Regions from separate parts of the Streptomyces sp. NPDC017056 genome, predicted to be linked through region 3. Evidence: riboswitches for the same ligand, from Rfam matches in the RefSeq annotation. Region 3 holds a riboswitch; each other region holds the start of a gene.

Region 1 (10,013 bases), on a different contig from region 3:
GGCGGCGGGGTCCGGGCGCCGGCCGTCGTCGCGGGCAGCAGCGCGGCGAGCGCGCACACGCCCGTCACGGTGGCGATTCTCCGGGCGGTGGTGCGGGTGGTCCTCATGGTGGGTTCCCCTCCTCGTGGGTACGCCGCCGCGTCAGCGCGCGGTACGTCAGTGCTCCAGCCGCCGGACGAACACGTCGCCCGTCCCGTTCGTGTCGCCGGGCACCAGCCCGTCGTCGCGCGAGTCGAAGGCCGCCAGCCGTCCGGTGGCGTCGGGTACGGCGATGTTCGTCCAGGACGCCGACTGGGCGCCGTCCACGCCGACGTTGACCCGCTCGACCCGTCCGCTGCGCAGGTCGCGGACGAAGCCGTCCACCTGCCCGTTGGTGTCACCGGGCACCAGGTTGGCGGCCGCTGAGGTGAAGAAGAGCCGCCGGTTGTCGGCGCTGAGCCGCCCTTCGGAGGACCAGCCGTTGCCCTGGGCGCCGTCGTGGGCGCGGGACAGCAGCCGGGTGGTGCCCTGTTCCAGGTCGCGGGCGAAGAGGTCGTACGTGCCGTTGGTGTCGTCCGGCACCACGTCGTCGGCCACGGCGGCGAAGACCGCGTACCGGCCGTCGGGGCTGAGCCGGGGGAACGGTGACACGCCGACCACGGCGTCCGTGGTGCTCAGGCTCGCCGCCCTGGTCCGCCCGGTGGCCAGGTCGTGGACGTACATGGGGTCCTGCGGCGGCGGGCGGCGGAAGCCGGGCCGGGCGGGGGTGAGATTGGTCGCCTTCGAGGTGAACGCCACCCGGCGGCCGTCGGCGCTGATCGACGGGAAGGCGGACGGGCCGTCGGCCTGGCTGCCGTCGCTCGCCACGCTGACCCGTTTCGTCGTTCCCTTCTGCACATCGTGGACGAAGACGTCCAGGCGCTCGTTGGTGTCGTCGGGCACCAGGTCCGGGCGGTGGGAGCCGAAGGCGAGGCGGTGGCCGTCGCCGCTGAGGGCGAAGTTCTGGACCCCGTATCCGTACGGGGATGTCCCGGCGCCCGCGGTGGGGCTCACGGTGCGCCCGGTGCGGCGGTCGTGGACGGAGACGTCGCCCTCGCCGTTGGTGTCGCCGGGGACCAGGTTCGTCGCGCTGGAGTAGAAGGCCACATACCGCCCGTCGGCGCTGATCTCGGGCGAGCCGGAGAGGGCGTCGCCGCGGGTGCCGTCACTGGCGACACTGACCAGGTCGACCTTTCCCGTCCGTAAATCCTTGACGTAGACGTCCTGTTGGCCGTTGGCGTCGATGGGTCCCAGATTGGTGGCGTCCGAGGAGAATGCCACGAACCGCCCGTTCGCGCTGAGCCTCGGATCGCCCGAAAAACCGTTTCCCTGCGTTCCGTCCGCGGCGACGCTGACCCGCTCGGTGGCCGGGGCCGCCGCCGTCTCCGCGACGGCCGTGGCAGGCAGCGCGCCCGCCACGACGCAGACCCCCGCCATCAGACCCGCAACCCGGACCGCGCCACGCGCCGCACCGGTTCTTCGCATGTCTCCCCCCTCACACTTGTCCCCCACCCGCCCCATCGGGCGACAGAGCAGACAAGGAGCCAATACGCTTCAGGGGTCCCGGTCAACGCATCAGGGATGTTCCGCGCCACCAATACGCCCCCTGCATCAGCCCCCGTCCAGGCGGCCCGCGAACCGCCCCACGGCAGGCCGGAAGCGGCCCCGGAGCGGACCGCGGGGCGCCTTGCTGGGCCCGGAGAATGGCCTCGGGACGGCCCCCGAATACCACGGCTTCGGACAACCCCGTCGCAACGCGACACAAGATATGGGGGTGGGTGCACGAGGCGGCACAAGATGTATGCTCGTGCTCGCTGTCGTCGCAGGGGAATCCGGTGCGAATCCGGAACTGTCCCGCAACGGTGTACGAAGTGCGTAAATCCGCACCCGTGAGTCCGAAGACCTGCCCACAGCACGCCCGCGCCAGGACCGGCGCGGTCGTCGATACGTCCGGGTCTCGCGGGTTGGACCGGTGGACGCTGCGCGGTGTGCCCGCGCGCCCCTTGCCGTGCCGGGGGTGCCGCACGCCCGCACGCGGCCGTCGCGCTCCTCCCCAGGCCCCCGCCGAGTGAGGGAGAGCAGCACGTGACCATCGCGCCAACGGAGCCCGCAGCAGCCGAGCAGGTCGTGCAGCCCGCGAAGGACACGCAGCCCCGGCAGGGTGCCGACGGCCGGGCCGAGGACGGCCCCGGCGCCGCCCTGCTGCGCACGCTGACCGACCTCACCGCCGACCTGGCCGCCACCGACCCGGGCAAGATCGCCGCCGCCGCGCTGCGCGGCCGCCACCCCGGCTCGGACGAGGCCGAACTGCGCTCCCTGGCCATGGAGGCCGCGGCGGGCCTGATCGGCGACGAGCCGCAGTACTCCAAGCTCGCCGCGCGCCTGCTGACCCGCGCCATCGCGGAGGAGGCGGCCGCGGAGGGGGCGGTCGCCTTCTCCGCCTCCGTCGCCACAGGCCACCGCGAGGGCCTGATCGCCGACTCCACGGCCGAGTTCGTGCGCACCCACGCCGACCGCCTGGACGCACTGGTCGACCGCGCCCTGGCGGACGGCGCCGACGACCGGTTCGGCTACTTCGGCCTGCGCACCCTGCACTCCCGCTACCTGCTGCGCCACCCGATCTCCCGCCAGGTGATCGAGACCCCGCAGCACTTCCTGCTGCGGGTGGCCTGCGGCCTGGCCGAGGACCACAGCGAGCGGGCGCTCGCCGACGTCGCCGAGCTGTACCGCCTGACCAGCACCCTGTCGTACCTGCCCTCCTCGCCCACGCTGTTCAACTCCGGCACCCGGCACCCGCAGATGTCCTCCTGCTACCTGCTGGACTCCCCCCTGGACGAGCTGGACTCGATCTACGACCGCTACCACCAGGTGGCGCGCCTGTCGAAGCACGCCGGCGGCATCGGCCTGTCGTACTCCCGGGTCCGCGCCCGCGGCTCGCTGATCCGCGGCACCAACGGCCACTCCAACGGCATCGTGCCGTTCCTGCGCACTCTGGACGCCTCGGTCGCGGCCGTGAACCAGGGCGGCCGGCGCAAGGGCGCCGCCTGCGTCTACCTGGAGACCTGGCACGCGGACCTGGAGGAGTTCCTGGAGCTGCGCGACAACACGGGCGAGGAGGCCCGGCGCACCCACAACCTCAACATCGCGCACTGGATCCCCGACGAGTTCATGCGCCGCGTCGAGGCCGACGCCGACTGGTCGCTGTTCTCCCCCAGCGACGCGCCCGAGCTGGTGGACCTGTACGGCGACGAGTTCGACGCCGCGTACCGCAAGGCGGAGGCCGAGGGCCGCGCCGTCAAGCAGGTCCCGGCCCGGGTCCTGTACTCGCGGATGATGCGCACCCTCGCGCAGACCGGCAACGGCTGGATGACCTTCAAGGACGCCGCCAACCGCACCGCCAACCAGACCGCCGAGCCCGGCAAGGTCGTGCACTCCTCCAACCTGTGCACCGAGATCCTGGAGGTCACGGACGACGGCGAGACCGCCGTCTGCAACCTCGGCTCGGTCAACCTCGCCGCCCACCTGGGTGACAACGGCGAGATGGACTGGGAGAAGCTGGACGCCACCGTCCGCACGGCGGTCACCTTCCTCGACCGCGTCGTGGACATCAACTTCTACCCGACCGAGCAGGCCGGCGCCTCCAACTCCCGCTGGCGGCCTGTGGGCCTGGGCCTGATGGGCCTCCAGGACGTCTTCTTCCGGCTGCGGCTGCACTTCGACTCGCCCGAGGCCCAGGAGCTGTCCACCCGCATCTCGGAGCGGATCATGCTCGCGGCGTACGAGGCGTCCGCCGACCTCGCCGAGCGGCACGGCCCGCACCCGGCCTGGTCCGCGACCCGCACGGCCCGCGGCGTGCTGCACCCCGACCACTACCCGAACGCCGAGCCGCGCTGGGCGGACCGGTGGGCGGCGCTGCGCACCCGTATCGCGGCGACCGGCATGCGCAACTCGCTGCTGCTGGCCATCGCGCCGACCGCCACCATCGCCTCCATCGCGGGCGTCTACGAGTGCATCGAGCCGCAGGTCTCCAACCTGTTCAAGCGCGAGACGCTGTCGGGCGAGTTCCTCCAGGTCAACGCGTACCTGATCGAGGAGTTGAAGGCGCTGGGCCTGTGGGACGCCCGGACCCGTGACGCGCTGCGCGAGGCCAACGGCTCGGTGCAGGAGCTGGACTGGATTCCCGCCGAGACCCGCGAGCTGTACCGCACGGCCTGGGAGATCCCGCAGCGCGCGCTGATCGACATGGCGGCGGCCCGTACGCCCTACCTCGACCAGAGCCAGTCGCTGAACCTGTTCATGGCCTCGCCGACCATCGGCAAGCTCAGCTCGATGTACGCGTACGCCTGGAAGCGCGGCATCAAGACCACCTACTACCTCCGCTCGCGTCCGGCGACCCGTATCGCCCAGTCCGCGCGCGGCACGGGCGGGGGCGCGCAGACCGCTCCCGTACCCGCTCAGGCGGCCGATCCCGAGGCCGTCGCCTGTTCCCTGGAAAACCCCGAGTCCTGCGAGGCGTGCCAGTAACCATGACCACCGCACCTGAAAAGAACGAGACGACCGCGGCCGCCTCGCACACCGCCACCACCGGCAGCAAGAACCTGCTCGACCCGGGCTTCGAGCTGACCCTGCGCCCGATGCGCTACCCGGACTTCTACGACCGCTACCGCGACGCGATCAAGAACACCTGGACCGTGGAGGAGGTCGACCTCCACTCCGACGTGGCCGACCTCGCCAAGCTGTCGCCCGGCGAGCAGCACATGATCGGCCGGCTCGTCGCGTTCTTCGCGACCGGCGACTCGATCGTGGCGAACAACCTCGTGCTGACGCTCTACAAGCACATCAACTCCCCCGAGGCGCGGCTCTACCTGAGCCGGCAGCTCTTCGAGGAGGCCGTGCACGTCCAGTTCTACCTGACGCTGCTGGACACCTACCTGCCCGACCCGGACGACCGCGCGGCCGCGTTCGCCGCGGTGGAGAACATCCCCTCCATCCGCGAGAAGGCCGAGTTCTGCTTCAAGTGGATGGACTCGGTCGAGTCCATCGACCGCCTGGAGTCGAAGGCCGACCGCCGCCGCTTCCTGCTGAACCTGATCTGCTTCGCGGCCTGCATCGAGGGCCTCTTCTTCTACGGCGCCTTCGCGTACGTGTACTGGTTCCGCTCGCGCGGCCTGCTGCACGGCCTGGCGACCGGCACCAACTGGGTGTTCCGCGACGAGACCATGCACATGGAGTTCGCGTTCTCGGTCGTGGACACGGTGCGCGCGGAGGAGCCCGAGCTCTTCGACGACGAGCTGGAGGGCCAGGTCACCGACATGCTCAAGGAGGCCGTCGAGGCGGAGCTCCAGTTCGGCCGGGACCTGTGCGGTGACGGGCTGCCGGGCATGAACACCGAGTCGATGCGCGAGTACCTCCAGTGCGTCGCCGACCAGCGCCTGCAGCGCCTCGGCTTCGCGCCGGTGTACGGCTCGGAGAACCCGTTCTCCTTCATGGAGCTGCAGAACGTCCAGGAGCTGACCAACTTCTTCGAGCGGCGCGCCTCGGCCTACCAGGTCGCCGTCGAGGGCTCGGTCTCCTTCGACGACGAGTTCTGAGAAGGCCGCCGCTCCGCACGGCACACGAAGGCGGGCCCCGGACATCTCCGGGGCCCGCCTTCGGCGTACGTCTCCGCGCCGTCAGTCGTTGGCGACGACGGGGTAGCGCGGCTCGCGCTCGGACATCTGCTTGAGCGCGTCCTTGCGGTCGCGCTTGGAGAGCCGGTCGATGTACAGGTAGCCGTACAGGTGGTCGGTCTCGTGCTGGAGGCAGCGCGCGAAGTAGCCGGTGCCCTCGATGGCGACCGGGTTACCCTCGATGTCCCGGCCGCGGACGACGGCGTAGTCGGGGCGGGCCAGCTCGGCGTAGGCACCGGGCACCGACAGACAGCCCTCGTTGGAGTCGTCCAGCACCCGGCGCTCGACCGGCACCTCGTCCAGGACCGGGTTGCAGACCGCGCCGACGTGCCGGACGCCCTCGTCGTCCATGCAGTCGTAGACGAAGACCTTCAGGTCCACGCCGATCTGGTTGGCGGCCAGGCCGACACCCTCGGCCGTGCGCTGGCTGGCGAACATGTCGTCGACGAGCTGGGCCAGCTTCTCGTCGAACTCGGTGACGTCCTTGCACTCCTTGTGCAGCACCGGGTTGCCGACGACGGTGATCGGGCGGGACGTGCCGCGCTCGCGGTGCGCCGCCTCCCGCTCGGCCGCGCCGGTCACGTCGTCGACGAAGCCCTCCGCCGCCCGCTCCTCGTTGTGATCAAAAACAGGCTGTTGCGCCATGACCGCCGTACGCCTTCCTGGAAACCCGAACTATTCGTCCTCAAGCCTACGGGGCACCGTGCGCGCGCTCAGCAGACCTCTTCGAGATCGCGCCACTCGCGGGTGTCCGGGCTGTCCGCGACCCAGCCGTCCAGCAGGCCGCGCACCAGGCCCGCGGGGGCCGCGATGCCGCACTCGCGCTCCGGCACCCACAGCGAGCCGGAGCCCGCCGTGCGGTGGCCGAGCGGGCCGGGGTGGCCCGGCTCGCTGTGGTCGTGCGGGTCCAGGTGCTCGCCCTCGCCCTCGTCGCTGGGCATCCGGCTCTCGGAGCAGGTACGGCACAGCAGGCGTACGGAGGAGGACCAGTCCTCGGCGGCGAAGCCCGCGTCGGCGGCCAGGCGCTCCAAGGCGTCCCGGTCGGTCTCCGTGGCGGCCTCCAGGAGCACGACCCAGGTGGGCACCGGGGACGGCGCCCACAGTTCGATCTCGTCGAACACGGGGAAGGAGGGGCCGGCCGCGGTGGTGCGCTCGCCGTTCGGCACGCCGTCGTGGAGCACCACCTCGCCCCAGCGCCGCCCCGAGGACGGCAGCGGGATGGAGAGCACCTCGATACGGGCCGGGTCCAGCCGGCGGCCCCAGACCACCTCGGCCTCGCCCTCCGGGGAGAGGCGGACGGCGGCGCTGCCCAGTTCCATGCCGACCGGTTCGGCGGACGGCGAGCCCTCGCCGGGGACCTTGAGGCCGTACGCCTGCCAGGCCCGCCGCGCCAGCGGCCAGTCCTGCAGGGCGGTGGCGGCGATGCCCACGTTCCACCAGTCGGGGGCCCCGGCCTCGCGGTCCAGCAGGGCGACCGCGCGGAGCCCGGCGGCGCGCGCCTGCTCCCAGTCGTGCCGGAATTTGTGCAGCAGCGCGAGATTGAACCAGGACTCCGACAGCCACGGCTCCATGTCGGCCGCCCGCGTCAGCAGCGCGCCCGCGTCCTCGTAACGGCCGTCGCCGATCAGCGTGAAAGCGCGGTCGGTCGCCTGCCGCCACGAGGCGGAGGGCCGGTGCCGTACCTTGCCGAAGATCCTCACGATTCCCGCCTGCCGGTTGCTCTCTGGATGCCGCCCCGGGCGGTGTCCCGGACGGAGGCCGAAGGCCGCTCGGGGGCCCACTCGACAACCTGCCACAGATTGCCGCCGGGCTCAGCCCGGTTGCCGCGCCGTCCGCGGCCCGCTGCCGGCCCCCTCACCGGCTCCTTGCCTTTCGCCGACCCCCTGAATCCCCCTTCGCGGGGGTTCCTTCGCATCCAACCATGCCCATCTGCGGGGGCGCTCATTACCCATGGGTTCCATGGTCTTGCGTACGGTTTTGTAGGGGTCTGGGCAGGGACGCCGGGAACGGACGAGCGAGCGCCGGGTGGCTCGTACGGGGGACAGCCGTCCGGCTCCCCCGCCGCCGGGCCGCACGGTCCGCCGCCGCCCGACGTCGCGCGTCCGCACCGCGCGCTCAAGTACCGGGGTGCGGTGTCCAGTTCGTCCGCCCCGTGGGCAAGGCCGTGCGAGGCGCAGCCGGCGATCTCGACGGCGCGGGCCGGTGGGCAGCGGCGGCAGGCGGCGGGGCGTGCGGCAGCTGCGGCTCCGCGTAAGGGAGTTGACCCACGACGGATGGTGGGACCGGGCGGGACGCATCGCCCCGCCCCTCACCCCATAGGGTGATATGCCGTTTTATTCGGCTTCATTCGGCTCGCGCGGTCTCACCACGCGCGTCGAGCGTGGCGTCCGGGCCGGGCCCGGACGGCTGCTCGGGGGCCTTGGCAGCCGCGGCGGCACGGGCCGCAGCCTGCTCCTGCTTGGCCTGCTCCAGCACGCTCTGCTCGGGCACCGCCTCGCCCGCGCGGATCAGGTCGATCCGGCCCATAACCTTCGAGCGCAGGTCGACCGGTACGTCGTCCTGGCCGCAGCAGCGCTTGACGAGCTTCTTGACGGCCTGCTCCAGCCCGTACTTCTCCAGGCAGGGCGAGCACTCGTCGAAGTGCTCCTGGAACTTCTCGCACTCACCGGCCGGCATTTCGCGGTCCAGGTACTCGTACAGGTGATCGAGGACCTCTGAGCAGTCCTTCTCGTGCGGCTCTCCGCAGCTCATGATCCCGAGCCTTTCCGATCGTGCGACTGCGCGGTCGCAGCGCCTGCCCCGGCGGGGACCAGCCCACGCTCACGGGCGTAATCCTCCAGCATGCCGCGCAGTTGGCGCCGGCCGCGGTGCAGACGGGACATCACCGTGCCGATGGGTGTACCCATGATGTCGGCGATCTCCTTGTACGCAAAGCCCTCGACGTCCGCGAGATAGACGGCGATGCGGAATTCCTCCGGAATGGCCTGGAGCGCGGCCTTCACATCGGAGTCGGGCAGGTGATCCAGCGCCTGCGACTCAGCGGAGCGCAGCCCCGTCGACATGTGCGACTCGGCGCGCGCCAGCTGCCAGTCCTCGATCTCCTCGGCGGCACTGCGCTGGGGTTCGCGCTGCTTCTTGCGGTAGGAGTTGATGAAGGTGTTCGTGAGGATGCGGTACAGCCACGCCTTGAGGTTCGTTCCCTCACGGAACTGGTGGAACGACGCATACGCCTTCGCGTACGTCTCCTGAACCAGGTCCTCCGCATCGGCCGGGTTGCGCGTCATGCGCAGCGCGGCCGAATACATCTGGTCCAGGAAGGTGAGCGCGTCCCGCTCGAAACGCGCGTTGCGCTCGGCGTCCGTCTCCCTGTTCCCGCGTCCAGCGTGTCCCTCTGCCGTGCCGTCGGTCCCTGCGTCGGTACCGGTGACCGGACCCACCTCCTCCAACACCGTGACGGATCCGGATGCGGACCCGCTCGAATCGGAGAATAGACGACGATCCGGTATGGCCGCCGCTCCAGCCATGGCGGTCTGCGTGCCCCGCAGCTGTGTCCACTGCAGGTCAGCGGCCTGCGGGCGGGCTGGGCAAGCGATTCCCATGCGGCGGACTCCCATTCCTCAAAGGTTCTCCCGGCGTTCCTACAACCCGCACAACAGCCGCACCCCGCACGTCATTCCCGCACCGCGCGACCGGGCCGTGAGGCCGGTCACGGCGATGTGGGCACCGACCGGATCCGGCCACAGCACTTGACAAAAGCCGTTGCCGCTTCGGCAATGAAGAGATGGACGACAAGGCGTACGAACGGGTGCTGGCGGACGTGGGGCCGCGGCTGCGGCGGCTGCGGCAGGAACGGGGGGTGACGCTCACGGCCCTCGCGGAGACCACGGGCATCTCGGTGAGCACCCTCTCGCGCCTCGAATCGGGCGGCCGCAAGGCCACCCTCGAACTGCTGCTGCCGCTCGCCCAGGCCCACCAGGTGCCGCTGGACGAACTGGTCGGCGCTCCCGAGGTCGGCGACCCGCGGGTGCGTGCCGTCCCGCACCGCAGGGACCACATGACGTACGTGCCGCTCACCCGGCAGCCCGGCGGGCTCCAGGCGTACAAGATGGTCATCGAGCCGGCGCCCGGCCCGCCCGAACAGCGCACCCACGAGGGCTACGAGTGGATGTACGTGCTCTCCGGGCGGCTGCGGCTGCTGCTCGCGGACCGGGACGTGGAGCTGCGCTCGGGCGAGGCCGCCGAGTTCGACACCCGGCTGCCGCACTGGTTCGGCCCGGCGGGCGACGAACCGGTGGAAGTCCTCAGCCTCTTCGGGCGGCAGGGCGA
Region 2 (10,013 bases), on a different contig from region 3:
GGCCAGTAGACGGCACATCCTCACTCCTGTCACGCTGAGGGGCGAGTAGGCGCGGGTGTCTCCCTCGGTCTGGCGTCAACGGTCCGGCGTTGGTCGACGGCGATCAGCGGGTCCCCCGTCAGCGGGTGGTCGACCACCGCCGCCCGCACCCCGAACACCTCGGCCAGCAGGTCCGGCGTCAGGACCTCTCGCGGGGCGCCGGACGCCACCACCGTCCCCTCGTGCAGCACGTGCAGCCGGTCGCAGACGGCGGCCGCCGCGTTCAGGTCGTGCAGCGAGACGAGCGTCGTACAGGCCCGGTCGCGCAGCAGGCCCAGCAGCTCGACCTGGTGCCGTACGTCCAGGTGGTTCGTCGGCTCGTCCAGTACGAGCACGTCCGGGACCTGCGCGAAAGCGCGGGCGAGCAGGGCCCGCTGCCGCTCCCCGCCGGAGAGCGCCGAGAACCGCCGCCCGCCGTACTCCGCCAGCCCCACATCGGCCAGGGCGCGGGCCACCGTCTCCCGGTCGGCGGCGTCGTCGCCCGCGAACGCCCGCTTGTACGGGGTGCGGCCCATCGCCACCACCTCGTGGACGGTGAGTTCGAAGTCGCCGCCGCGTTCCTGGGGAAGTGCGGCGATGTGCCGCGCGGCCCGCGTCGCCGGCATGGCACCGACGTCCTCGCCGGCCAGCAGCACCCGGCCCGCGTCCGGCCGCAGATGCCGGTACACGGTGCGCAGGACCGTGGACTTGCCGCTGCCGTTCGGGCCGACCACGCCCGCGATCTCGCCCGGCGCGGCCATCAGCCGCACCCCGGCCACGACGCACTGCCCCGCGTAGGACACCCGCAGGTCCTCGATGTCGATCCGCATACCGGTGTCCGCGCCCGTGTCCGTGGCCATATCCATATCCGTGTCCGTGCCCGCGTCCGTGTCCGTACCGGCTTGCGCCCGTGCTTGCGCGTTCACGATCCCGCCCCCAGCCGGCGGTCGAGGACGTACAGCAGTACCGGCGCGCCGACCAGCGCCGTCACCACGCCCACCGGCAGTTCCTGGTCGGCCATCGCGGTTCGGCACACGATGTCCACCACAACCAGCAGCAGGGCCCCGGTCAGCGCCGCCAGCGGCAGCAGCCTGCGGTGGTCGCCGCCGACGAGCAGCCGGCACAGATGCGGCACCATCAGCCCCACGAAGGCCACGGCCCCGGACACCGACACCAGTACGCCGGTGAGCAGGCTGGTCACCACGAACAGCAACCGGCGCAGCCGGACCACGTCCACGCCCACGCTCGCCGCCGTCTCGTCCCCCATCGTCAGCGCGTTGAGCGCGCGGGCCCGCGCCTGGAGCACCAGCAGACCGGCCGGCACCGCGAGGGCCGGCAGGACCAGCGTGCTCCAGGTCGCGCCGCCGAGGCTGCCCATCAGCCAGAACAGCACGCCGCGCGTCTGCTGTTCGTCCCCTGCCTGTAGTACGAGATAGCTGGTGATCCCGGCCAGGAACTGCCCGATGCCGACCCCGGCGAGCACCAGCCGCAGCGGCGCGAAGCCGCCGCCCCTGCGGGCCAGCGTCCAGACCAGCGCGAACGAGGCGAGCGCCCCCGCGAAGGCCGCCAGCGACAGCCCCAAGCCCCCGGCCAGGCCGAACGCGCCGCCCGTACCGGCCACGGCGCCCGCACCCAAGACGATCGCGGCCACCGCGCCGAGCGACGCGCCGTTGGAGATGCCCAGGAGGTACGGGTCCGCCAGCGGGTTGCGCACCAGCGCCTGAGTGGCCGTACCGACGAGCCCGAGGCCCGCGCCGACCAGCGCGGCGAGCAGCGCTCTGGGCACCCGCAGCTGCCAGACGATCAGGTCGTTCGTGCCCGGCCTCGGCGGCTGCCCGCCCAGCCGCCGGAACACCACCGACCACACCTCCGCAGGAGCGATGTCGGTGGCGCCGAAGGAGACGGCGGCGGTCAGCGCCACGAGGAGCGCGAGCAGCAGCGCGACGGCGAGCCACGGCGTACCGGGCAGCACCCGCGGCGTACGGGGCGTGGTTGCTATACCGGGCGTACGGGGCTTGGTTGGCGTACGGGGCTTGGTTGGCGTATCGGGCATCAGCGGGCCGCCGCCGCGGCCTCGCCCAGCCGGTCCGGGTACAGCGTCTCCGCGATCCGCCGCACCGTGTCGGCGTTCCCGACCCCCGCGATGGTCGTCTGCTCGGAGCCGATGCGCAGGAATTTCCCTTCCTTTACGGCACGCAGCCCCGCCGTCCCCGCGAACCCCTTCAAAAACTGCTCCGCCTCGTCGAACGCCTTCTCATTCGCGGCAGCACTCCCCCGGTTCCGTACGCCCAACTGAATCCAGTCCGGGTCCTTGTCCACCACGTCCTCCCACGACACCGGCTTGAAGTCGCCCGCACAGTCCGCGAAGACATTGCGCGCCCCGGCTTCGGTCAGCACCGCGTGCGCCACCTGCCGGTTGCAGACGGCCACCGGCTGCTTCGTGCCCGCGTCGAAATCGAAGAAGAAATACGACGGCCGCTTCGACGCGGGTACGTCCGCAATGGCCTTCCGCACCCCGGAGACCTTCTTCTCCATCTCCGCGACGAGTTGCAGCGCACGCTGCGAAGTGCCCGTGACCTGCCCGAGCCGCCGGATGTCGCCCTCGACGGCAGACAGATCCCGCTGCGGCACCTTCTTGCGCGGCGCGCACGCCGTCGAGGCCAGATAGACGTGCTTGATGCCCGCCGCGGCGAACTCCTCCTCGGTCGGCGCGGCAGCCGCCCCGCCCATGTTCCCCATCGACGCGAACGTATCGATATAGAGATCGGCCCCGGACCCGAGCAGCTTCTCCTTCGGAATCACCGACTTGCCCAGCACCGGAACCCGCTGCGCCTGCGCGTCCAGTTCCGGCGGCAACGTTCCCTTCCCCGGTGGAAATCCCGTGCCGACAACCCGGTCACCCGCCCCCAGCCGAAGCAGCATCTCCAGGCTCGACGCATTGCTCGTGACGATTTTCCGCGGCGCAGCGGAAAACGTCGTCTCCCGCCCGTCGCAATCGGTGACCGCGACCGGGAAACCGGCATTGCCGCCGTCCCGGGCGCCCGCGGCGCTCCCGCCCGTACCACCGTCGGCACCACCGCATCCGGTGGCCAGCGCGGCCACCCCCACCGCCAGCGCCGCCGCCATCGTCACCGTCGTCGTCGCTGTCCGCTTCCTGCGAGGACGCATACGCCCGTACTCCCTGCCGCTCGACTGTCCGGCGGCCCGCCACTGCGAGCCGCGGACCAGGTAGTCGAGCGGACGGCGCCCACGGTTCCCGCGGAATCGGCCCGGTGGCCGCGCGCCGCCGGAGGTTAGAGTGTCCGGGCCGTGGTGTTCGGGAAGACCGGTGACGACCTTCGGGTCCAGGCCGGAGCGGCCCTCGCCACTGTGATCGGGAAGTTCCCGCCCCTTTCCGTACGCGCCTGCGCCCGTACGGAGCCACTGTCCGCAGCCCGCGGCCGGGAAGGCCGGGCCGGGCGCGCTCACCCGTAAGCCAGGAGACCGGCCACGGCATCTCACGAACTGATCCACGAGGTGCTGGAGCGTGACCACCGAATGCCCCTGTCCCCCGCCCCCCTACCCTCCCCTTCCTCTTCCTCCTCTCCTTCCTCTCCCCCCTCCCCCCTGCCCGGTTTCCGCTGGCAGCGTCAGGACACGGTGCGCACCGCGGGCCTGATGGCGGTGATAGCCGCGCTGCACGTCGTCGCCTTCGGCGTACTCTTCCTCCTCGTCGTGCCGAACCACTACACCGTGGGTTCGCAGGTGTTCGGCGTCGGCCTCGGCATCACCGCGTACACCCTCGGCATGCGGCACGCCTTCGACGCCGACCACATCGCCGCCATCGACAACACCACCCGCAAACTGATGGCCGACGGCAAACGCCCGGTGTCCGTGGGGTTCTGGTTCGCGCTCGGGCACTCCAGCGTGGTCGTCGCCATGGCCGCGCTGGTCGCCGGCGGCGCACAGCTGGCGGGCACCCTGCTCGACGACGAATCCCGCACCCACCAGGTCCTCGGCACCGTGGGCACCACGGTCTCCGGCACCTTCCTCTACCTGATCGCCGCGCTCAACCTCATCGCGCTGGCGGGCATCTGGCGGGTCTTCCGCGCCATGCGGCAGGGCCGCTACGACGAGGCCGAGCTGGAGGAACACCTCGACTCCCGCGGCTTCATGAACCGCGTCCTGGGCCGCTTCACCCGGTCCATCACCCGCCCCGGCCAGATGTACCCGCTCGGCTTCCTCTTCGGCCTCGGCTTCGACACCGCGACCGAGGTCACCCTGATGGTGATGGCGGGCAGCGGCGCCGCGGCCGGCCTGCCCTGGTACGCGATCCTGGTCCTGCCGCTGCTGTTCGCGGCGGGGATGAGCCTGTTCGACACGCTGGACGGTACGTTCATGAACTTCGCGTACCAGTGGGCGTTCTCGAACCCGGTGCGCAAGGTCTACTACAACCTCACGATCACCGGCCTGTCGATCGCCGTCGCGTTCTTCATCGGAACCATCGAACTGGTCACCGTCCTGCACGAGAAGCTGGACCTGAAGGACGGCGTCACCGACTGGATCTCGTCCATCGACCTGGACAACGTCGGCTTCATCATCGTCGGCCTGTTCGTGGTGGTCTGGGCGGCGGCCCTGGCGTACTGGCGGCTGGCCGGGGTGGAGAAACGGTGGACGGCGCGGACGGCGGGGACGGCGGAGGCCGGTGAGAGGGAAGCCCCGGAAACCGCCTGAGCCGACCTCCGGCCCCCGGCCCCCGGCCCACCGTGGCCCGCTCCGGCACTCGCCCGGAGCGGGCCCCGCCCCCGAGGGCGTGCGTTCCTCAGGGGCTTGCGCCCCTCACGTCGCCGAACCGGCCGCCGCGCCCGTCTTCAACCCGGGACCCCAGCGCTCCAGCGCCGCTTCGAGGTCGAGCGGGAGCAGCCGGTCGGGCTCGTCGGCGCCCGGCCAGTCCTCACGCGGCACGCGCCACATGACCTCGAACTCGTTGCCGTCCGGATCCTTCGCGTACAGCGACTTCGACACGAGGTGATCGGTGGCACCCACCAGCGCGCCCCGCCCGGCCAGCTCGGCCGCGGCATCCGCGAGCTCACCGAGGGTGCCGACCTCCCAGGCCAGGTGGTACAGGCCCACCCGCCCGTGCTCGGGGCCCGGCGCGTGGTCGCCGACCGCGAACAGCCCGAGATCGTGATCGTTGGCCGTCCCCTCGGCACTGAGGAACGCGGCCCGCCCCGGCACCTCGGTGTCCACCCGGAACCCCAGCGCCTCGGTGTAGAAGGCCACGGCGCGCGCCACGTCACGCACATACAGCACCGCATGGTTCAACCGCCGCACACTCACATCAATCCCTCACTTCTCACGTCTCCCACGTCCCGTCCGTCGCTTTCCCCACCGGGTGTCACTTCCGCAGCAGCAGAATCACGCCCGCCAGGACCACGCCGAGCACCACGGCAGCCACGCCGTACGCGAGCCGGTGCGCACGCAGGACCGGCAGCAGCCGGTCGATCGCGTACCGGCCGGGACCGGTCAGCGCGAGGGCCCCCGCACCCGCCGTGAGCAGCAGCTCGTACTCCACGCCCTCGGGCGCGAAGAACCCGCCGCCCCACTTCACCGCCAGCGCGTTCACCATCGTGCCGACGATCGCCGCGCCGGCCAGCGGCGTCAGCAGCCCGACCGCCAGCCCGAGACCGCCCAGCGTCTCGCTGAGCCCGGCCACCACGGCCATCGCCTTGCCCGCCGGATACCCACTGGCCGTGAAGAACTGCTCCGTCCCGTCCAGCCCGCCCCCGCCGAACCAGCCGAACAGCTTCTGCGCACCGTGCGCGGCCATGGTCAGCCCGACCGCGAGCCGCAGCACCAGCAGGCCGACGTCGTACGCGTGCGGAGTCGCGGCGTGCCGGTCGTCGGCACCGCTGCCGTAGCTGCTGAGAGGGCTGAGGGGGGAGGTCATACGAGCGCTCTTTCCTGTCTGGCGACCCGCCGGGCGGTCTGCCTGGCGGCCGGTCGCGAACCAAGTACCCAAGTACTTGAAACTTCAAGTCACACATCGACGATACACATCACTTGAAAGTCGAACAACCGATTCCTGCCCACCCCTGCCCGCCCGGGAACTCTCCAGGCACGCCCCCACCCACCAAGCAACACTTCAAGCCACCCCGGCGCCCCCTACCGGGCGCCCGCCCAGCAGTCCTTGTCCCCGCCGCGCCACTCCACCAGCCCCGGAGCATCGAGATCGATGTCCTCGGCATCCGGCGCCAGCCCGGCGTGCCGCAGAAACTCGGCGACATCCCCCCGCCCGTACGCCAGCCCGACGATCTGCCCACGAACGGTGACCCGGCGCCCGCCCGACGGCGAGGGCGGGTGCACGATCACCGGCGGATGCTCACCCATGCTTTCAGCGTGCACCGAGACCGCCCCCCACGCACGTCGAAGACCGGATAACGGCACCCGGCCGATCCCCGCACAATCCGACGAGGGAAAATGCAAACTCCAACCACAAACCCCACCCACAATTCACCCTCGAAGAACAGATGAAACTACCGGTCACCATCCACCAGGCCCGCCTCGGCGCCGAGAATTTCAAAGTGATCCGCCCGGCCCGCCCCCTGCCTCACGCCGTACTCGTAGACCGCGACCTACGCCTCAACCTCTGCCTAGACCAGGAATCCGCACAACACATCGGCGCCCTGTGGACGCTGGCGGCAACATCACCACGCGCACTGATCCACCTGCCACTACGAGCCACCCAGCCCGGCGCCCAGACCCTGGACCTGGTGCTACTCCACCACTCCCGCCAGTTCGCACCGTCACGCTGGAAAGACGTACGCCGCCGCCTACCCCCCGGCCGTCCGCGAACCATCACCCTGCCCGACGCACCCCTCACCGACGAACCCGAAACCGACCCCGGCACCCGCCACCACCGCGAAAACCGCGACCGATTCCATCAACACCTGCACGCCGAAACCCTCTTCATGACCGGCAGCGCAAAACTCTTCAAAGAAACCACCAACCGATTCTCTGCTCTCGCCCAACACACCCCCACCCCACCCACAACCCACCACTGCACCGCATTCCACTCCACCGACGGCACCCTCACCCCCACCGCCCGAGAAATCCACATAGAACTCGGCCCCCGCTGACCCAGGCACAAGAACGCCGGCGAGCGGGGCCGGTTCTGCGATGGCTGCTCTGTGACGGCTGCTCCGTGATTGCTGCGCTCCGCTGCTGTACGTGCCAACACCCCGGATGCAGCTCACCCGGCCAGTCACCGCCTGACGACCAACCCAGGTCCACTCAAAAATCGCTGGCGGTGTCGATCATGGGCGCTACAGTGGTGACACGACTTCAGCACCTCCCGGTGCGCAGGCCGCGGCTACTTCTTCCAATGATCCGCCGCAGCCGTTCTTGATCTCGGGAGGCACAGCATCGGGGTGCCCGGTGCGCAGGCGGGGGATACTTCCACTGTTAATGGGGCGGTTGCGGGTTCGAGTCCCGTCGTCAACTTCTGTTCGGCGTAGCTCAATTGGCAGAGCACCTTGTTTCCTCAGCCGATTTCGATCTCGGGCACCCCTCTGCTGAGCTTCCCCTCCATGTGAGGGGTTTTTCATGGCACGTTTCAACATCCGCACGGCTCGGGCCGCGCCCGCCTCGCCCGTCGCGTCGACCGGCGAGCGCACGATCACCGCCCAGGGCGGCATCGGCCACCTGCGCGACGCGAAGTCCGAGCTGTTCCTCCTCGCCGTCACCAACATGGTCGGCCAGGACACCTTCTACGAGTCCGGCGGCCAGCGCGATGACCGCTACACCACCCTGGTGCACCAACTCGCTGTCGAGGACCCGGCATGGACCTCGGGACTGCTCGCCTGGCTGCGCGGCGACGGCAACCTGCGCACCGCTGCCCTGGTCGGGGCCGCCGAATTCGTCCGGGCCCGCCTGGACGCGACCCGGGGCGATGCCGGGCCCGGCGCTCAGGCGGCCGTCGAGTCGCAGGGCGCGGGCTGGAACCGGCGCGTGATCGCTTCGGTTCTCCAGCGCGCCGACGAGCCGGGGGAGATGTTGGCCTACTGGACGTCACGGTACGGGCGGCGCATCCCGAAGCCCGTCAAGCGCGGAATCGAGGACGCGGTCGGCCGGCTCTACACCGAGAAGTCACTGTTGAAGTACGACAGCGCCAGTAAGGGGTTCCGCTTCGGTGACGTCATCGAGCTGGTGCATCCGGCGCCGCGGGCGCTGTGGCAGGGTGACCTGTTCGAGCACGCCATCGACCGCCGGCACAAGCGGGACAAGCCCACCCCCGAGTCGCTACGGCTGCTGCACGCCCGGGAGGCGATCGGCGAGTGGCCCGTCGCCCAGCGCCGGCCCCTGCTCGACCGCCCGGACGCCGCCGTCTACCTCCAGCACGCCGGGATGACGTGGGAGGCGCTGGCGGGCTGGCTGCAAGGGCCGATGGACCGCAAGGCGTGGGAGGCCGTCATCCCGTCCATGGGGTACATGGCTCTGCTGCGCAACCTGCGCAACTTCGACGAGGCCGAGGTGTCCGACGAGGTTGCGGAGCAGGTCGCGAAGCGGCTGGCCGATCCCGAGCAGGTGGCCCGCTCCCGCCAGTTCCCGTTCCGGTTCCTTGCCGCGTACCAGCACGCGCCGTCGCTGCGGTGGGGGCACGCCTTGGAGACGGCCCTCGGGTACTCGCTGGCGAACGTGCCCGCCCTGCCGGGCCGGACGCTGGTGCTGGTCGACCGATCGGGATCGATGTTCGGTGGCCTCAGCGCGCAGACCCAGCTCAACCGGGCCGACAGCGCCGCGGTGTTCGGTACGGCGGTGGCGCTGCGCGCGGAGTCGGCGGACCTGGTGCAGTTCGGTACCAGAAGCGAGCCGGTGCCGCTGCGCAGGGGCGAGGCCGTACTGCGCGTCCTGGACCGCTTCCGGGCCCTGGGCGGTACCGAGACGTCGGAGGCGGTGCGCAGCCACTACCGGGGGCACGACCGGGTGCTGATCGTGACCGACGAGCAGGCCGCGTACAGCCACCACGGTGACCCGACCGAGCAGGTCCCGGACCGGGTACCGGTCTACACCTGGAACCTGGCGGGCTACCGCGCCGGGCACGGCCCGTCCGGCAGCCGCGCCCGGCACACGTTCGGCGGGCTGACCGACCACGCCTTCCGAATGGTGCCGCTGCTGGAAGCCGGCCGGGACGCCAGGTGGCCCTGGCACGGCAGCCACTGACCATGAGAGCGCCCCTCCCCCAGGAGGGGCGCTTCTCCCTGTGCCGCTGAGGACTGCTGAGGCTGTCCGCCGTAGCCATGCGCCCCATCGCCATCGCCCCGCACCCGTCGGCAACGGCTCCAGGATCACGATGCGCACGGCCATGAACACAGCTCACGGTAGGGCGGCCGGGGCCCATCTGCATTGCTCTGCACTGCGTCCGCGAGAGCGCCACCGCTCTGCCACGCCCGCCCCGCCGAATTCCCCCACGCGGCGAGTCCGCCGCCTTAGCTCTCTTCGGGCGCGGGATGCCGGACGGCGCGCTTGAGGGCCTGCTCCGTCTCGTACCGATTTGCAACGGACCTCAGCGCGGCCTGGGTCTCTTCGGCCGCCGCGCGCCAGGCGTTCCAGAGGTCTTGCCATGTCGCGTGCTGCTCGTCCGTCCACCCGTCACCGGCGGTCGGCCGACCGCACTCGGCCTGGTAGGCGAGGAGTTTCTCGTGCGCCTGGACGGCGGCCTGCTCCAGCTTGATCAATTCGTCCGGGAGTTCGATTGCCACTGGCTGATTCTACTCACCCCTGGCGGAATCCTTCCCCACCTCCGCAGCCCACACCTCCAGCAGCCCCCTCCCGGCCCACCCCAGCCACAAACCGCGAGCGGTGAGGGCGAGGGCGGGGCCGTAGGGTGCGCGCATGATTCGCGCTGCGGTGTTCGATGTCGGTGAGTGCCTGGTTGACGAGACGCGAGAATACGGGACGTGGGCCGACTGGCTCGGCGTCCCACGCCACACCTTCGCGGCGGTGTTCGGAGCAGT
Region 3 (10,013 bases):
CGCGCCGAACTCCTCCAGCGTCCGGTCGAGTTTCTCCTCGTCCAGGCCGGGGGCGTCGAACGGGTTGCGGCGGCGCCGGTGGGGGAGCGCCAGCAGGGCGGCCTGCCGTACGTCCTCCTCGCGGACGTCCGTACGGCCCGCCCAGGCGGCCAGCGCGCAGGCGGTGCGCGCCATCACGATGTCGGCGCGCATGCCGTCCACCTCGAACGCGGCGCAGACGGCGGCGATCTGCCGCAGCACCGCGTCCCCGAGGACGACGTCCGGCAGCAGCGCCCGCGCGGCGGCGATCCGCTCACGCAGTCCGCCCTCCTCGGCGGCCCAGCGCGCGGCGAAGCCCGCCGGGTCCGCGTCGTAGGCCAGGCGGCGCCGGACGACCTCGACCCGCTGGTCCGGCTCGCGGGAGGCGGCGACCTCCACGGTCAGGCCGAAGCGGTCCAGCAACTGCGGGCGCAGTTCGCCTTCTTCGGGGTTCATGGTGCCGACGAGCAGGAAGCGCGCCGCGTGCCGTACGGAGACGCCCTCGCGTTCCACGTACGAGGCGCCCATGGCGGCCGCGTCCAGCAGCAGGTCCACGAGGTGGTCGTGCAGGAGGTTGACCTCGTCGACGTACAGGATGCCGCGGTGCGCGTCCGCCAGCAGGCCGGGCTCGAAGGCTTTCACGCCCTCCGACAGGGCCCGCTCGATGTCCAGCGCGCCGACGAGGCGGTCCTCGGAGGCGCCGACGGGGAGTTCGACCATACGGGCCGGGCGGTCCTCCGCGCCGGCCGCCTCGTGCGGACCGTCCGGGCAGGCCGGGTCCGGCGCGGCCGGGTCGCAGGAGAAGCGGCACCCGGTGACGACGGGGACGTCCGGCATCAGCGCCGTCAGACCGCGCACGATCGTGGACTTCGCGGTGCCCTTCTCGCCGCGGACCAGCACCCCGCCGATGGCCGGCGAGATGGCGTTGAGCAGCAGGCTCAACCGCATGTCGGACATGCCGACGACCGCGGTGAACGGGTAAGGGACCGATGCCATTAAGGAGTACCCCCTTCGAGGGACGTGCGGTGTGCGGGTGCGGGGGAGGCCGCGCCGGGTGCGGCCGGGGTGCGGGGCGGTGGCGGTATCGGCGGCGCCCCCGGCGGCACGAAGGGCAGCCCCGCCGGGACCCCGTCCTCGATCAGCCGCAGCAGCGCGTCGGTGTCCGCGTGCTCCTCGATCAGGTCGCCCAGCTTGTCGAGCTGCTCCTCGCGCAGCGCGGCGAAGCTGGTGTCCGGCGCCGGGACGAACGCGCGGCCCGCGTCGGCGGCCACCCGCCGCAGGAACGCCCGCCGGAAGCCGTCGCTCTCCAGGGAGCCGTGCCAGTGGGTGCCCCAGACCGATCCGGACCGGCAGCCGTCCAGGAAGGGCTGCCCGCCGGTGACCTCGGCCACGCCGTGGTGGATCTCGTATCCCTCGACCGGCTCGCCCAGCGCCTCGCCGGACGGCCTGGCCAGGGTCTTGTCCGCGGCGAACCGTACGCGTACGGGCAGCAGGCCCAGCCCGTCCACGGTGCCGGCCTTGGACTCGACCTCGTCCTCGATGCGCTCGCCGAGCATCTGGAAGCCGCCGCAGATGCCGAGCACCGGGCGCCCTTCGGCCGCGCGCCGCCGCACCGCGTCGGCGATGCCGCGCTCGCGCAGCCACTGGAGCGCGCGGACGGTGCCGCGGGTGCCGGGCAGCACGACGAGGTCGGCGTCGGCCAGTTCCTCGGGGCGGTCCACGAAGCGCACCACGACGCCCGGTTCGGCGGCGAGCGCGTCCACGTCGGTGAAGTTCGACATCAGCGGTACGGCGGCGACGGCGACCCGCAGCACGTCGGCGCCGTGCGGCGGCGCCACCACGCTCTCGCGGACCGCGCCGCGCAGCGACACCCGGAGGCCGTCCTCCTCGTCGATGCCCAGGCCGTGCGCGAACGGCAGCACCCCGAGGGTGGGCCGTCCCGTCAGGCTTCTCAGCATGTCCAGACCCGGTTCCAGCAGCGTCACATCGCCCCGGAACTTGTTGACCAGGTAGCCCGCGACCAGCGCCTGGTCCTCCTGGGACAGCAGCGCCGTGGTGCCGAAGAACGACGCGAACACGCCGCCCCTGTCGATGTCGCCGACCACCACGACCGGGATGCGGGCGGCCCGCGCGATGCCCATGTTCACGATGTCGGTACGCCGCAGGTTGATCTCCGCGGGGCTGCCGGCGCCCTCGCAGATCACCGCGTCGTGCGTACGGCGCAGTTCCCGGAGGCAGTCGGTGACCGTGCCGAGCAGCTGCTCCTGACGCCCGGCGTGGTAGCCGCGCGCGCTCAGTTCGCCCACCGGCTTGCCCATCAGGACGACCTGGCTGCTGCGGTCACTGCCTGGCTTCAACAACACCGGGTTCATCAGCGCGCTCGGCTCGACGCGCGCCGCCGCGGCCTGCATGGCCTGCGCCCGCCCGATCTCCGCGCCCTCGCGCGTCACGAACGAGTTCAGCGACATGTTCTGCGCCTTGAAGGGCGCCACCTTGACACCCTTGCGGGCCAGCCAGCGGCAGATGCCCGCCGTGACCACGCTCTTGCCCGCGTCGGACGTGGTGCCCGCCACCAGCAGCCCGCCGCCGAGCGGTGCTTGACCCGGTCCGTTCACGTGGCGCTCCTCGCCGTCCGCACGTTGCTGCTCACTTGGCCCTCCCGGCCGTACGGGCCCGCCGTACGGCCCCCACCGCGCACCGGCCCGCGACCGTGGCCGCCAGCGCCAGCGCGCTCACCCGGCGCGACAGCGTGACGGCCCGCTCGATGTCCGGTACCGCTACGGGGCGCCCGGCGGCGCCGTTCATCACCGGCCGGTGCTCGACCCGGCCGCCGTATGCCAGGGTGCCCCCCAGCCGTACGCCCAGCGCCCCCGCGAACGCCGCTTCCACCGGACCCGCGTTGGGGCTCGGGTGCGACGGGCCGTCCTGCCGCCAGGCACGCCACGCGCCCCGCCGGTCGGGTCCCGCGAGGACCGCCAGCGCGGCGGTCAGCCGGGCACCGGGGAAACCGGCCACGTCGTCGAGCCGGGCCGAGGCCCAGCCGAAGCGGTGGTAGCGCGGCGACTTGTGCCCCACCATCGCGTCCAAAGTGTTGACGGCGCGGAACGCCAGCAGCCCCGGCACACCGGCGACCGCACCCCAGACCAGGGCGCCGACCACCGCGTCCGAGGTGTTCTCGGCGACGGACTCCACCACGGCGCGCGCCATCTGCTGCCCGTCCAGGGCCTGCGGGTCGCGCCCGCACAGGTGCGGCAGCCGCTCCCGCGCCACGTCGAGGTCGCCCACGGCGAGCGCGCCGCCGACGGCCCGCGCTTCGCGGCCCAGCGAGGTGCCGCCCAGGACGGACCAAGTGGCGGCGGCGGTCAGCGCTACGGAGGCGGCGGGGGAGCGGCGTACGGCACGGGTGAGGAGCGCGGCGCCCGCGGCGGTCCCCCCGGCGCACAGCGCGGTGTGCAGGGCCCCGCGCCCGCGGTCGTCACGCCACAGCCGGCGTTCCACGGCGGCCGCGGCCCGCCCGAAGGCGGCCACCGGGTGACCGCGCCGGGGATCGCCCGCGACCAGGTCGCCGAGGAAGCCGAGGGCCGCGCCGCACGCGTAGCCGGCGTGTTCGGCACGCATCGGATCAGACCGCCGTCGCGCCTCGGAGGGACGGTACGGGGGAAGGCACAGAAGATCGCGAACTGCGGCCGGGCATGGCGGTAGGTCCTCACTCAGGGTCCGCGCCCTGGTTCGACGGGTACGGCGACAAGAGTCTCCTGGCTCCCCGGATCGGCGCTTCCCCCGGCCTTCCAGTCCGTACGGGAACCTCTCGGCTGCGACGCGGACCGTGGCCCTTGGTGGAGGGGCGCTCCCCGGTGACAGTGGCGGGACCGCGCCGGATTCTCACCGGACTTCCTCATCTGTCGCCGAATGGCTCCGGCAGTCCACCACGCTCCGCGAGAGCCCGTCAACTCGCGCTTGACCTGCGGCGCGGGGCGGTGGCGACGCTGTGTCCCAGGACACAGCGAAGGGCGCCCGGCGCCGCGGCGGAAAGGCCGCGGCACCGGGCGCCCCGAGTGCGGTGCTTGCCGGGTCAGGCGGCGACGATCAGATAGATGCCGTACGCCACGGCCGCCGCGCACAGCGCGAAGCAGGCGTACGCCCCGGCCCGCGCCGCCCCGCCGGAGCCGCCGGCGGTCGCCGCCGCGCCCTCCTGCTGCGGCTTGCGGGACGTGCCGACGATGCCCAGGGTGAACAGGCCGACGATGCCGACCGTCACCACGAGCGTGACGCCGAAGACCTGGCCCAGAGCTGCCCAGTCGATGCTCATTCGCGTTCTCGTTCCTTGGTGGGTGCCGTGCGGCCGGGTCAGCCGGCCGCCGAGCCGGCCTTGGCGCGGCGCTGGGCGTGGGTCTCGTGCGGGTGGGCGGCCACCGGGGCCGCGATCACCGGCGCGGCGCCGACCGGGTCCGCGAGCGGCGCGTCGGCCATCGCGGGCGCGGGGACCGCGGTGACGGCCATCGCGGGCGCGGACACGACCGGCCCGGCGGGCGGCGGGGCGACGGCCTGCAGCGCGGCGGTGACGACGCCCGCCGGCTCCGCGGCCGGGCCCTCGTTGACGTTGGTGTGGTCCACCGGCTTGCGCCGGGAGGCCGCCCAGATCGCGCCGCACACGGCGAGCCCGAGGACCGCCACGGTCGCGATGCCCCAGTCGCCCTGCTCCGCCAGGAACGCGGCGCCCGCCGCGACCAGGCCGGCGGCCGGCAGCGTCAGGCCCCAGGCGACGACCATCCGGCCCGCCGTGGACCAGCGCACCACGCCGCCCTTGCGGCCCAGGCCGGAGCCCATGACCGAGCCCGAGCAGACCTGGGTGGTGGAGAGCGCGAAGCCGAGGTGGGAGGAGGCCAGGATGGTGGCGGCCGCGCCGGTCTGGGCGGCGAAGCCCTGCGGCGGCTGGATGTCGGTGATGCCCTTGCCCATCGTGCGGATGATGCGCCAGCCGCCGAGGTAGGTGCCGAGCGCGATGGCCACACCGGCCGAGGCGATGACCCACAGCGGCGGGTCGGCGTGCGGGGCGACCACGCCGCCGGTGATCAGCGCGAGGGTGATCACGCCCATCGTCTTCTGCGCGTCGTTGGTGCCGTGCGCGAGGGAGACCAGCGCGGCGGAGGCGATCTGCCCGGCGCGGTAGCCCTTGGCGGTGTCCTCCTCGGCGCGGTTGCGGGCCAGCCGGTAGGTCAGCCGGGTCGCGGCCAGCGCGGCCAGGCCGGCCACGACCGGCGCGGCGACGGCCGGGATGAGGACCTTCATGACCACGGCGTCGGCGTGCACGCCGCTGGTGCCAACGGACACCAGGGTCGCGCCGATCAGGCCGCCGAAGAGGGCGTGCGAGGAGCTGGAGGGGAGTCCGGCCAGCCAGGTGACCAGGTTCCAGACGATGGCGCCGACCAGCCCCGCGAAGATCACTTCTGGTCTGATGCCGGCGGTCTCGTCGATGATCCCGCCGGAGATGGTCTTGGCGACCTCCACGGACAGGAACGCGCCGACCAGATTGAGGACCGCCGACATCGCCACCGCGGTCCTGGGCTTGAGTGCCCCGGTGGAAATGGTGGTGGCCATGGCGTTGGCCGTGTCGTGGAAGCCGTTCGTAAAGTCGAACACCAAGGCCGTGACGATCACGATCCCGATGAGAAGCGTGATGTGTTCCATTCACCCAGGCAATCAGTTCGATGGGCAGTGACGCTCGGGACCGTACGGACGACGGGTGAACGGAAGGTGAACTGGGACGGGCGCCGCGGTGACGCCCCCGGAGGGGTCGCGCGAAGGCGCCCGTCCCGTCCCTCGGGCATCAGCCGTTCAGCCCCGGGCGAAGCGCCTGAGCTGCGCGGCCGTGCCGTTCCACGTGTTCTGGTCGCCGGGCAGCGCCCCGGACCCGGCGCGCTGCCGGATGCTCGGGTACGCCCAGCCGGCGGGGAGCTTGCCCGGCGTGCCGTGCCAGTGGGCCAGCCACAGCGGGTGAGTGGCGGCGAACGCCCGGCTGCCGCCGGTGCAGCCGTTCCACCACCGGGCCGTCGTGTAGATCACCGGCCGCCGCCCCGTCTGCCGCAGCACCTCGTTGCTGAACGCCTTGATCCACCGGACCAGCGCGGTGCCGCTCATCCCGTAGCAGGCGTGCTCCCGGTCGTACGGATTGTGCTCGATGTCGAGCGCCGGCGGCAGCGTCCGGCCGTCCGCCCTCCACCCGCCGCCGCTGCGCAGGAAGTGCCGGGCTTGCGCGCGCCCTGAGGACGCGTTCGGCACACCGAAGTGGTACGCGCCGCGCAGCAGGCCCGCCTTGCGCGCGCCGCGGTACTGCCGCGGGAAGTACGGGTTGCGGTACCAGGTCGACTCGGTGGCCTTGACGTACACGAACCGGCCGCCCTTCGCCCGTACGTCCCGCCAGTTGACGTTCCCCTGGTGCGAGGAGACGTCGTGCCCGGCGGGCTTGACCGCGGCGGAGGCGGCGGGCGCCGCGGGCAGGGCGGTGCACAGGGTGCCGGCGAGTGTGCCCAGGACGAGGGCTCCGGCGGCCAGCCGGCGGCGTGACCGGCGGGGCGGGCTGGCCGGGCGCTGTGCGGCAGAAGGGCGGTTGCGGTCACGGGCCATGATTCCCCCCGGATCTCCCCAGGACGGCGACGTGCAAGACGGCTGATGGCGACGTGCAGGTCAGCGGGTGGTGGCGACGTGCATGACAACGATCCGAACAAGCTCCCGAAGGCTACCGGGAGATCCGCACAAGCCGGTCGAAGCTCGGTCAATCCCGTCAGCACGCCGCCGATACCGACATGGCGGATACCGGAGCACGAGGGTCCGCCCCACGGCCCCGCTCCCGGCCCGTACGGTGTCGGCAGCCCCGCGCGCACCACGCCCGCGCGCACGCCCGGGCACCGCCCGCACCGCACACCGGAGGCACAACGCATGACGGAACCGGAAGCCCTCGGCCGCGCCTGGCGCGAGCTGGTCGACACCGCCCGCCGCACGGTCGCCGACGGCCTGGTCGTCGGCACCTCGGGCAACGTCTCCGTCCGCGTCGGCGACCTGGTCCTGGTCACCCCCAGCGGCGTCCGCTACGACCGGCTCGGGCCCGGCGACCTCACCGCGGTGGACCTCGAAGGACGCCAGGTCCGCGGCACCCTGCGGCCCACCAGCGAACTCCCCATGCACCTGGCCGTCTACCGCGCCACCGGGGCCGCCGCCGTCGTCCACACCCATGCCGCCCACGCCACCGCCGTCTCCACCCTCGTCACCGAACTCCCGCCGGTGCACTACATGACCGCCGCCCTCGGCGGCCCCGTCCGCGTCGCGCCCTACGCCCTCTACGGCACCGAGGAGTTGGCCGAGAACATGCTCGGCGCCCTGCGCGGCCGCACCGGCTGCCTCCTGCGCAACCACGGCACCGTCGTGTACGGCGACACCCTTGACGAGGCGTACGACCGCACCGCCCAGCTGGAGTGGATGTGCCGCGTCTGGCTCGCCGCCAGCTCGGTGCCGGGCCGCGAACCCGCCCTGCTCACACCGGAACAGGTCGGCGCGGCAGGCGACCGGCTGCGCGGCTACGGGCAGCGCCGCTGACACGCGCCGCCACCGGGCCCCGCCCGGTCGCCCCGGGCCGCGCCCGCCGTCACCCGGCCGCGCCCGCCCACTGGCCGCGGACGCCGACCCCGCCCACACTGGGGAGGATGCGTCTGGGTACTGCGGCGGCAGCAGCCGCCACCACGGTGATCGGTGCCGGCGCGGCCGCGGTGGCGGCCGGCCGGTACGCCAGCGGCATGGTCCTCAAACCCGCCCACGACCGGCCGCTGCCGGGCGACCCCCGGCTCACGGTGCACTCCACCGGGCCTGGGCGGGTCACCCTCACCCGCAGCCTCGCCTCGCTGCGGCCCGGCACCTACGGCCTCACCGGCGCGGGCGCCCACGCGATCGTCGGCCCCCTCCTGGACGACGTGCCGCACCCCGCCGACACCGTCGTCCGCCGCCTGGAACGGGTCACCCACGGCACCCTCCAGCCGGGCGCCCGGATGCGGATGACACCCCAGGTGCACCTCGGCAACCCGCGCGACGCGCTGGGCATCGACTGCGCCGACGTCGACATCCCCGGCGAGCTGGGCGCGCTGCCCGCCTGGTTCACGCCCGGCGACCGGGAGACCTGGGTGATCACCGTGCACGGGCTGGGCACCACCCGCGAGCACCCCATGGTCGTCCTGCCGTTCCTCGCCGACCAGCGGCTGCCCGTCCTGAACCTCGCCTACCGCAACGACGTCGGCGCCCCGCACACCGCCGACGGCATCAGCCACCTCGGCGACGCCGAATGGCGCGACGTGGACGCCGCGATCCGCTACGCCGTCCGCTACGGCGCGCAGCGCGTCGTCCTGCACGGCTGGTCCACCGGCGCGTCCATGGCCCTGCACGCCGCGGCCAACTCCGCCCTGCGCGACCGCGTCGCCGGCCTCGTCCTGGACTCGCCGGTCCTGGACTGGCAGGCCACCGTCCGCGCCCTGGCGGCCGCCCGCCGCACCCCGCGCCCGCTGCTGCCGCTGGCCGTACGGGCCGCCGAGGGCAGCACCGGGCTGCACGCCGGGCGGCTGGCCGAAGCCTGGGCCCCGGGTCTGCTCACCGTGCCGACGCTGCTGGTCCACGGGCCGCACGACACCCTCGCCCCCTGGGCGGCCTCCCGCGAACTGGCGGCCCGCCGTCCGGACCTGATCACCCTTCACCCCGTTCCGCACGCCCCGCACGCCGCCATGTGGAACGCGGACCCCGCCACGTACGAAGAGACCCTGCGCCGCTTCCTGACGCCCCTCATGTGAACCGCGGCGCCCCCATGTGAACCGCGACGCCTTCCATGTGAACCGCGGCGCCCCTCCTGCGAACCGCGGGAGGCCGCGCGTACGGGCCGCGGCGGCTTCCGCGGAGCCGCCGAGGGAACGTACCGACCGTTCCGATTGGGCTTTCGGGCCGTCAGCGGGAAGACTGCCCCTGTGACGTCCCGTACTCCGCGCGACTCCCGGCTCCGACTCGTCCCCCGTCAACCGATTGCCGCCGCCCGACGAGCGGTGAGCACCCGGGCCGCCAGGCCGGCGCCCCGGCCGCCCCAGGGCACACCGCCGCCAGCGGAACTGGCGCGCCAGGCCCGCGCCGGACTGGCCGGTGCCGTCCGGCTCGCCCGCTGGGCCGACGGCGAACACGGCACCGGCGCCGGGCTGCGGGCCGGTAAGGACGGAGCCCTCCCGGCGGACGTCGCCGAACAGGCGGCGCACGATCTGCGGCTGACCCCGCACCAGGTCCGCACGGACTGGGACCTGGCCCGGCTGGCCGGACTCGTCGAACTGCACGGCGGCCTGGCCCGCCCCGGCTGGCGGCTGCGCGCCTGGGAACGCGACGACAGCGCCGCGCTGCGCGGCTGGGTCGCGCTCTTCGACGCCTGGTCACTGGCGCGCCCCGCGCCGCCCGGCGCCGGGCCGACCGCCGTCGCCGAGGTCGTCGAAGCCGTACCGCAGCTGCTGTCCCTGCTGCACCTGTCCGCCGGCCCGGTCCGCCTCCCGGTCCTCCTCGACATGCTGGAGCAGCGGGTCGCCGAACTGCGCACCGAGCGCTGCGAAGTGCCGTACGGGCCCGACCGGGGCACGGGCGCGGGCACGAAGCAGGGCGCGGGCACGGAGCAGGGCGCGGCGGTGAGTGACGCCGCGGGGGCGTCACTCGCGGTGCTGCTGGACTGGGCGCTGGACGGCCTCACCGCCGTGGGAGCGCTCGTCGTACGCGACGGCGCGAAGACCGGCGTACCCGCCGAACGCGAAGCGCTGCTCACCCCCCTCGGCAACTGGTCGGTCTGGGTCAAACTGGAACGGATCTGCGTCGCCGCGCAGAGCCCGGCCGGCAACATCGAGCAGTCCGCCGAGGCGATGCTGCGCGGCTGCGCCCGGCTGACCCCGGGCCCGGCGCGCGCCGAATACCGCGCCTGGCTCGCCGCCCGGTCCGCC

The links. A riboswitch is a leader RNA that binds a small molecule or an ion and turns the genes downstream of it on or off. The one in region 3 is predicted to bind cobalamin.
Region 1: it holds a riboswitch for cobalamin, as region 3 does, so the genes downstream of both, ACH4OW_RS22165 (ribonucleoside-diphosphate reductase subunit alpha) here and ACH4OW_RS36550 (cobalamin biosynthesis protein) in region 3, are expected to answer to the same signal.
Region 2: it holds a riboswitch for cobalamin, as region 3 does, so the genes downstream of both, ACH4OW_RS01755 (HoxN/HupN/NixA family nickel/cobalt transporter) here and ACH4OW_RS36550 (cobalamin biosynthesis protein) in region 3, are expected to answer to the same signal.

What each region holds. Positions count from the first base shown of each region.
Region 1 covers NZ_JBIRPD010000011.1:267,953-277,965, reverse strand. Annotated here, with positions in the region: gene ACH4OW_RS22175 (TolB family protein) at 1-107, opposite strand, end outside; gene ACH4OW_RS22170 (TolB family protein) at 157-1,503, opposite strand; cobalamin riboswitch at 1,803-1,944, shown strand; gene ACH4OW_RS22165 (ribonucleoside-diphosphate reductase subunit alpha) at 2,104-4,542, shown strand; gene ACH4OW_RS22160 (ribonucleotide-diphosphate reductase subunit beta) at 4,545-5,609, shown strand; gene def (peptide deformylase) at 5,691-6,332, opposite strand; gene ACH4OW_RS22150 (hypothetical protein) at 6,401-7,387, opposite strand; gene rsrA (mycothiol system anti-sigma-R factor) at 8,031-8,438, opposite strand; gene ACH4OW_RS22140 (sigma-70 family RNA polymerase sigma factor) at 8,435-9,124, opposite strand; gene ACH4OW_RS22135 (helix-turn-helix domain-containing protein) at 9,469-10,013, shown strand, end outside.
Region 2 covers NZ_JBIRPD010000001.1:378,047-388,059, forward strand. Annotated here, with positions in the region: gene ACH4OW_RS01740 (ABC transporter ATP-binding protein) at 30-848, opposite strand; gene ACH4OW_RS01745 (FecCD family ABC transporter permease) at 941-2,071, opposite strand; gene ACH4OW_RS01750 (ABC transporter substrate-binding protein) at 2,071-3,144, opposite strand; cobalamin riboswitch at 3,312-3,525, shown strand; gene ACH4OW_RS01755 (HoxN/HupN/NixA family nickel/cobalt transporter) at 3,523-4,731, shown strand; gene ACH4OW_RS01760 (VOC family protein) at 4,837-5,337, opposite strand; gene ACH4OW_RS01765 (DoxX family protein) at 5,396-5,947, opposite strand; gene ACH4OW_RS01770 (hypothetical protein) at 6,163-6,387, opposite strand; gene ACH4OW_RS01775 (hypothetical protein) at 6,528-7,136, shown strand; tRNA gene ACH4OW_RS01780 (tRNA-OTHER) at 7,435-7,497, shown strand; gene ACH4OW_RS01785 (TROVE domain-containing protein) at 7,603-9,219, shown strand; gene ACH4OW_RS01790 (hypothetical protein) at 9,486-9,758, opposite strand; gene ACH4OW_RS01795 (HAD family hydrolase) at 9,892-10,013, shown strand, end outside.
Region 3 covers NZ_JBIRPD010000030.1:52,752-62,764, reverse strand. Annotated here, with positions in the region: gene ACH4OW_RS36560 (putative cobaltochelatase) at 1-1,014, opposite strand, end outside; gene ACH4OW_RS36555 (cobyric acid synthase) at 1,014-2,633, opposite strand; gene ACH4OW_RS36550 (cobalamin biosynthesis protein) at 2,665-3,636, opposite strand; cobalamin riboswitch at 3,767-3,917, opposite strand; gene ACH4OW_RS36545 (hypothetical protein) at 4,091-4,327, opposite strand; gene ACH4OW_RS36540 (inorganic phosphate transporter) at 4,366-5,706, opposite strand; gene ACH4OW_RS36535 (lysozyme) at 5,854-6,642, opposite strand; gene ACH4OW_RS36530 (class II aldolase/adducin family protein) at 6,955-7,608, shown strand; gene ACH4OW_RS36525 (prolyl oligopeptidase family serine peptidase) at 7,716-8,843, shown strand; gene ACH4OW_RS36520 (hypothetical protein) at 9,015-10,013, shown strand, end outside.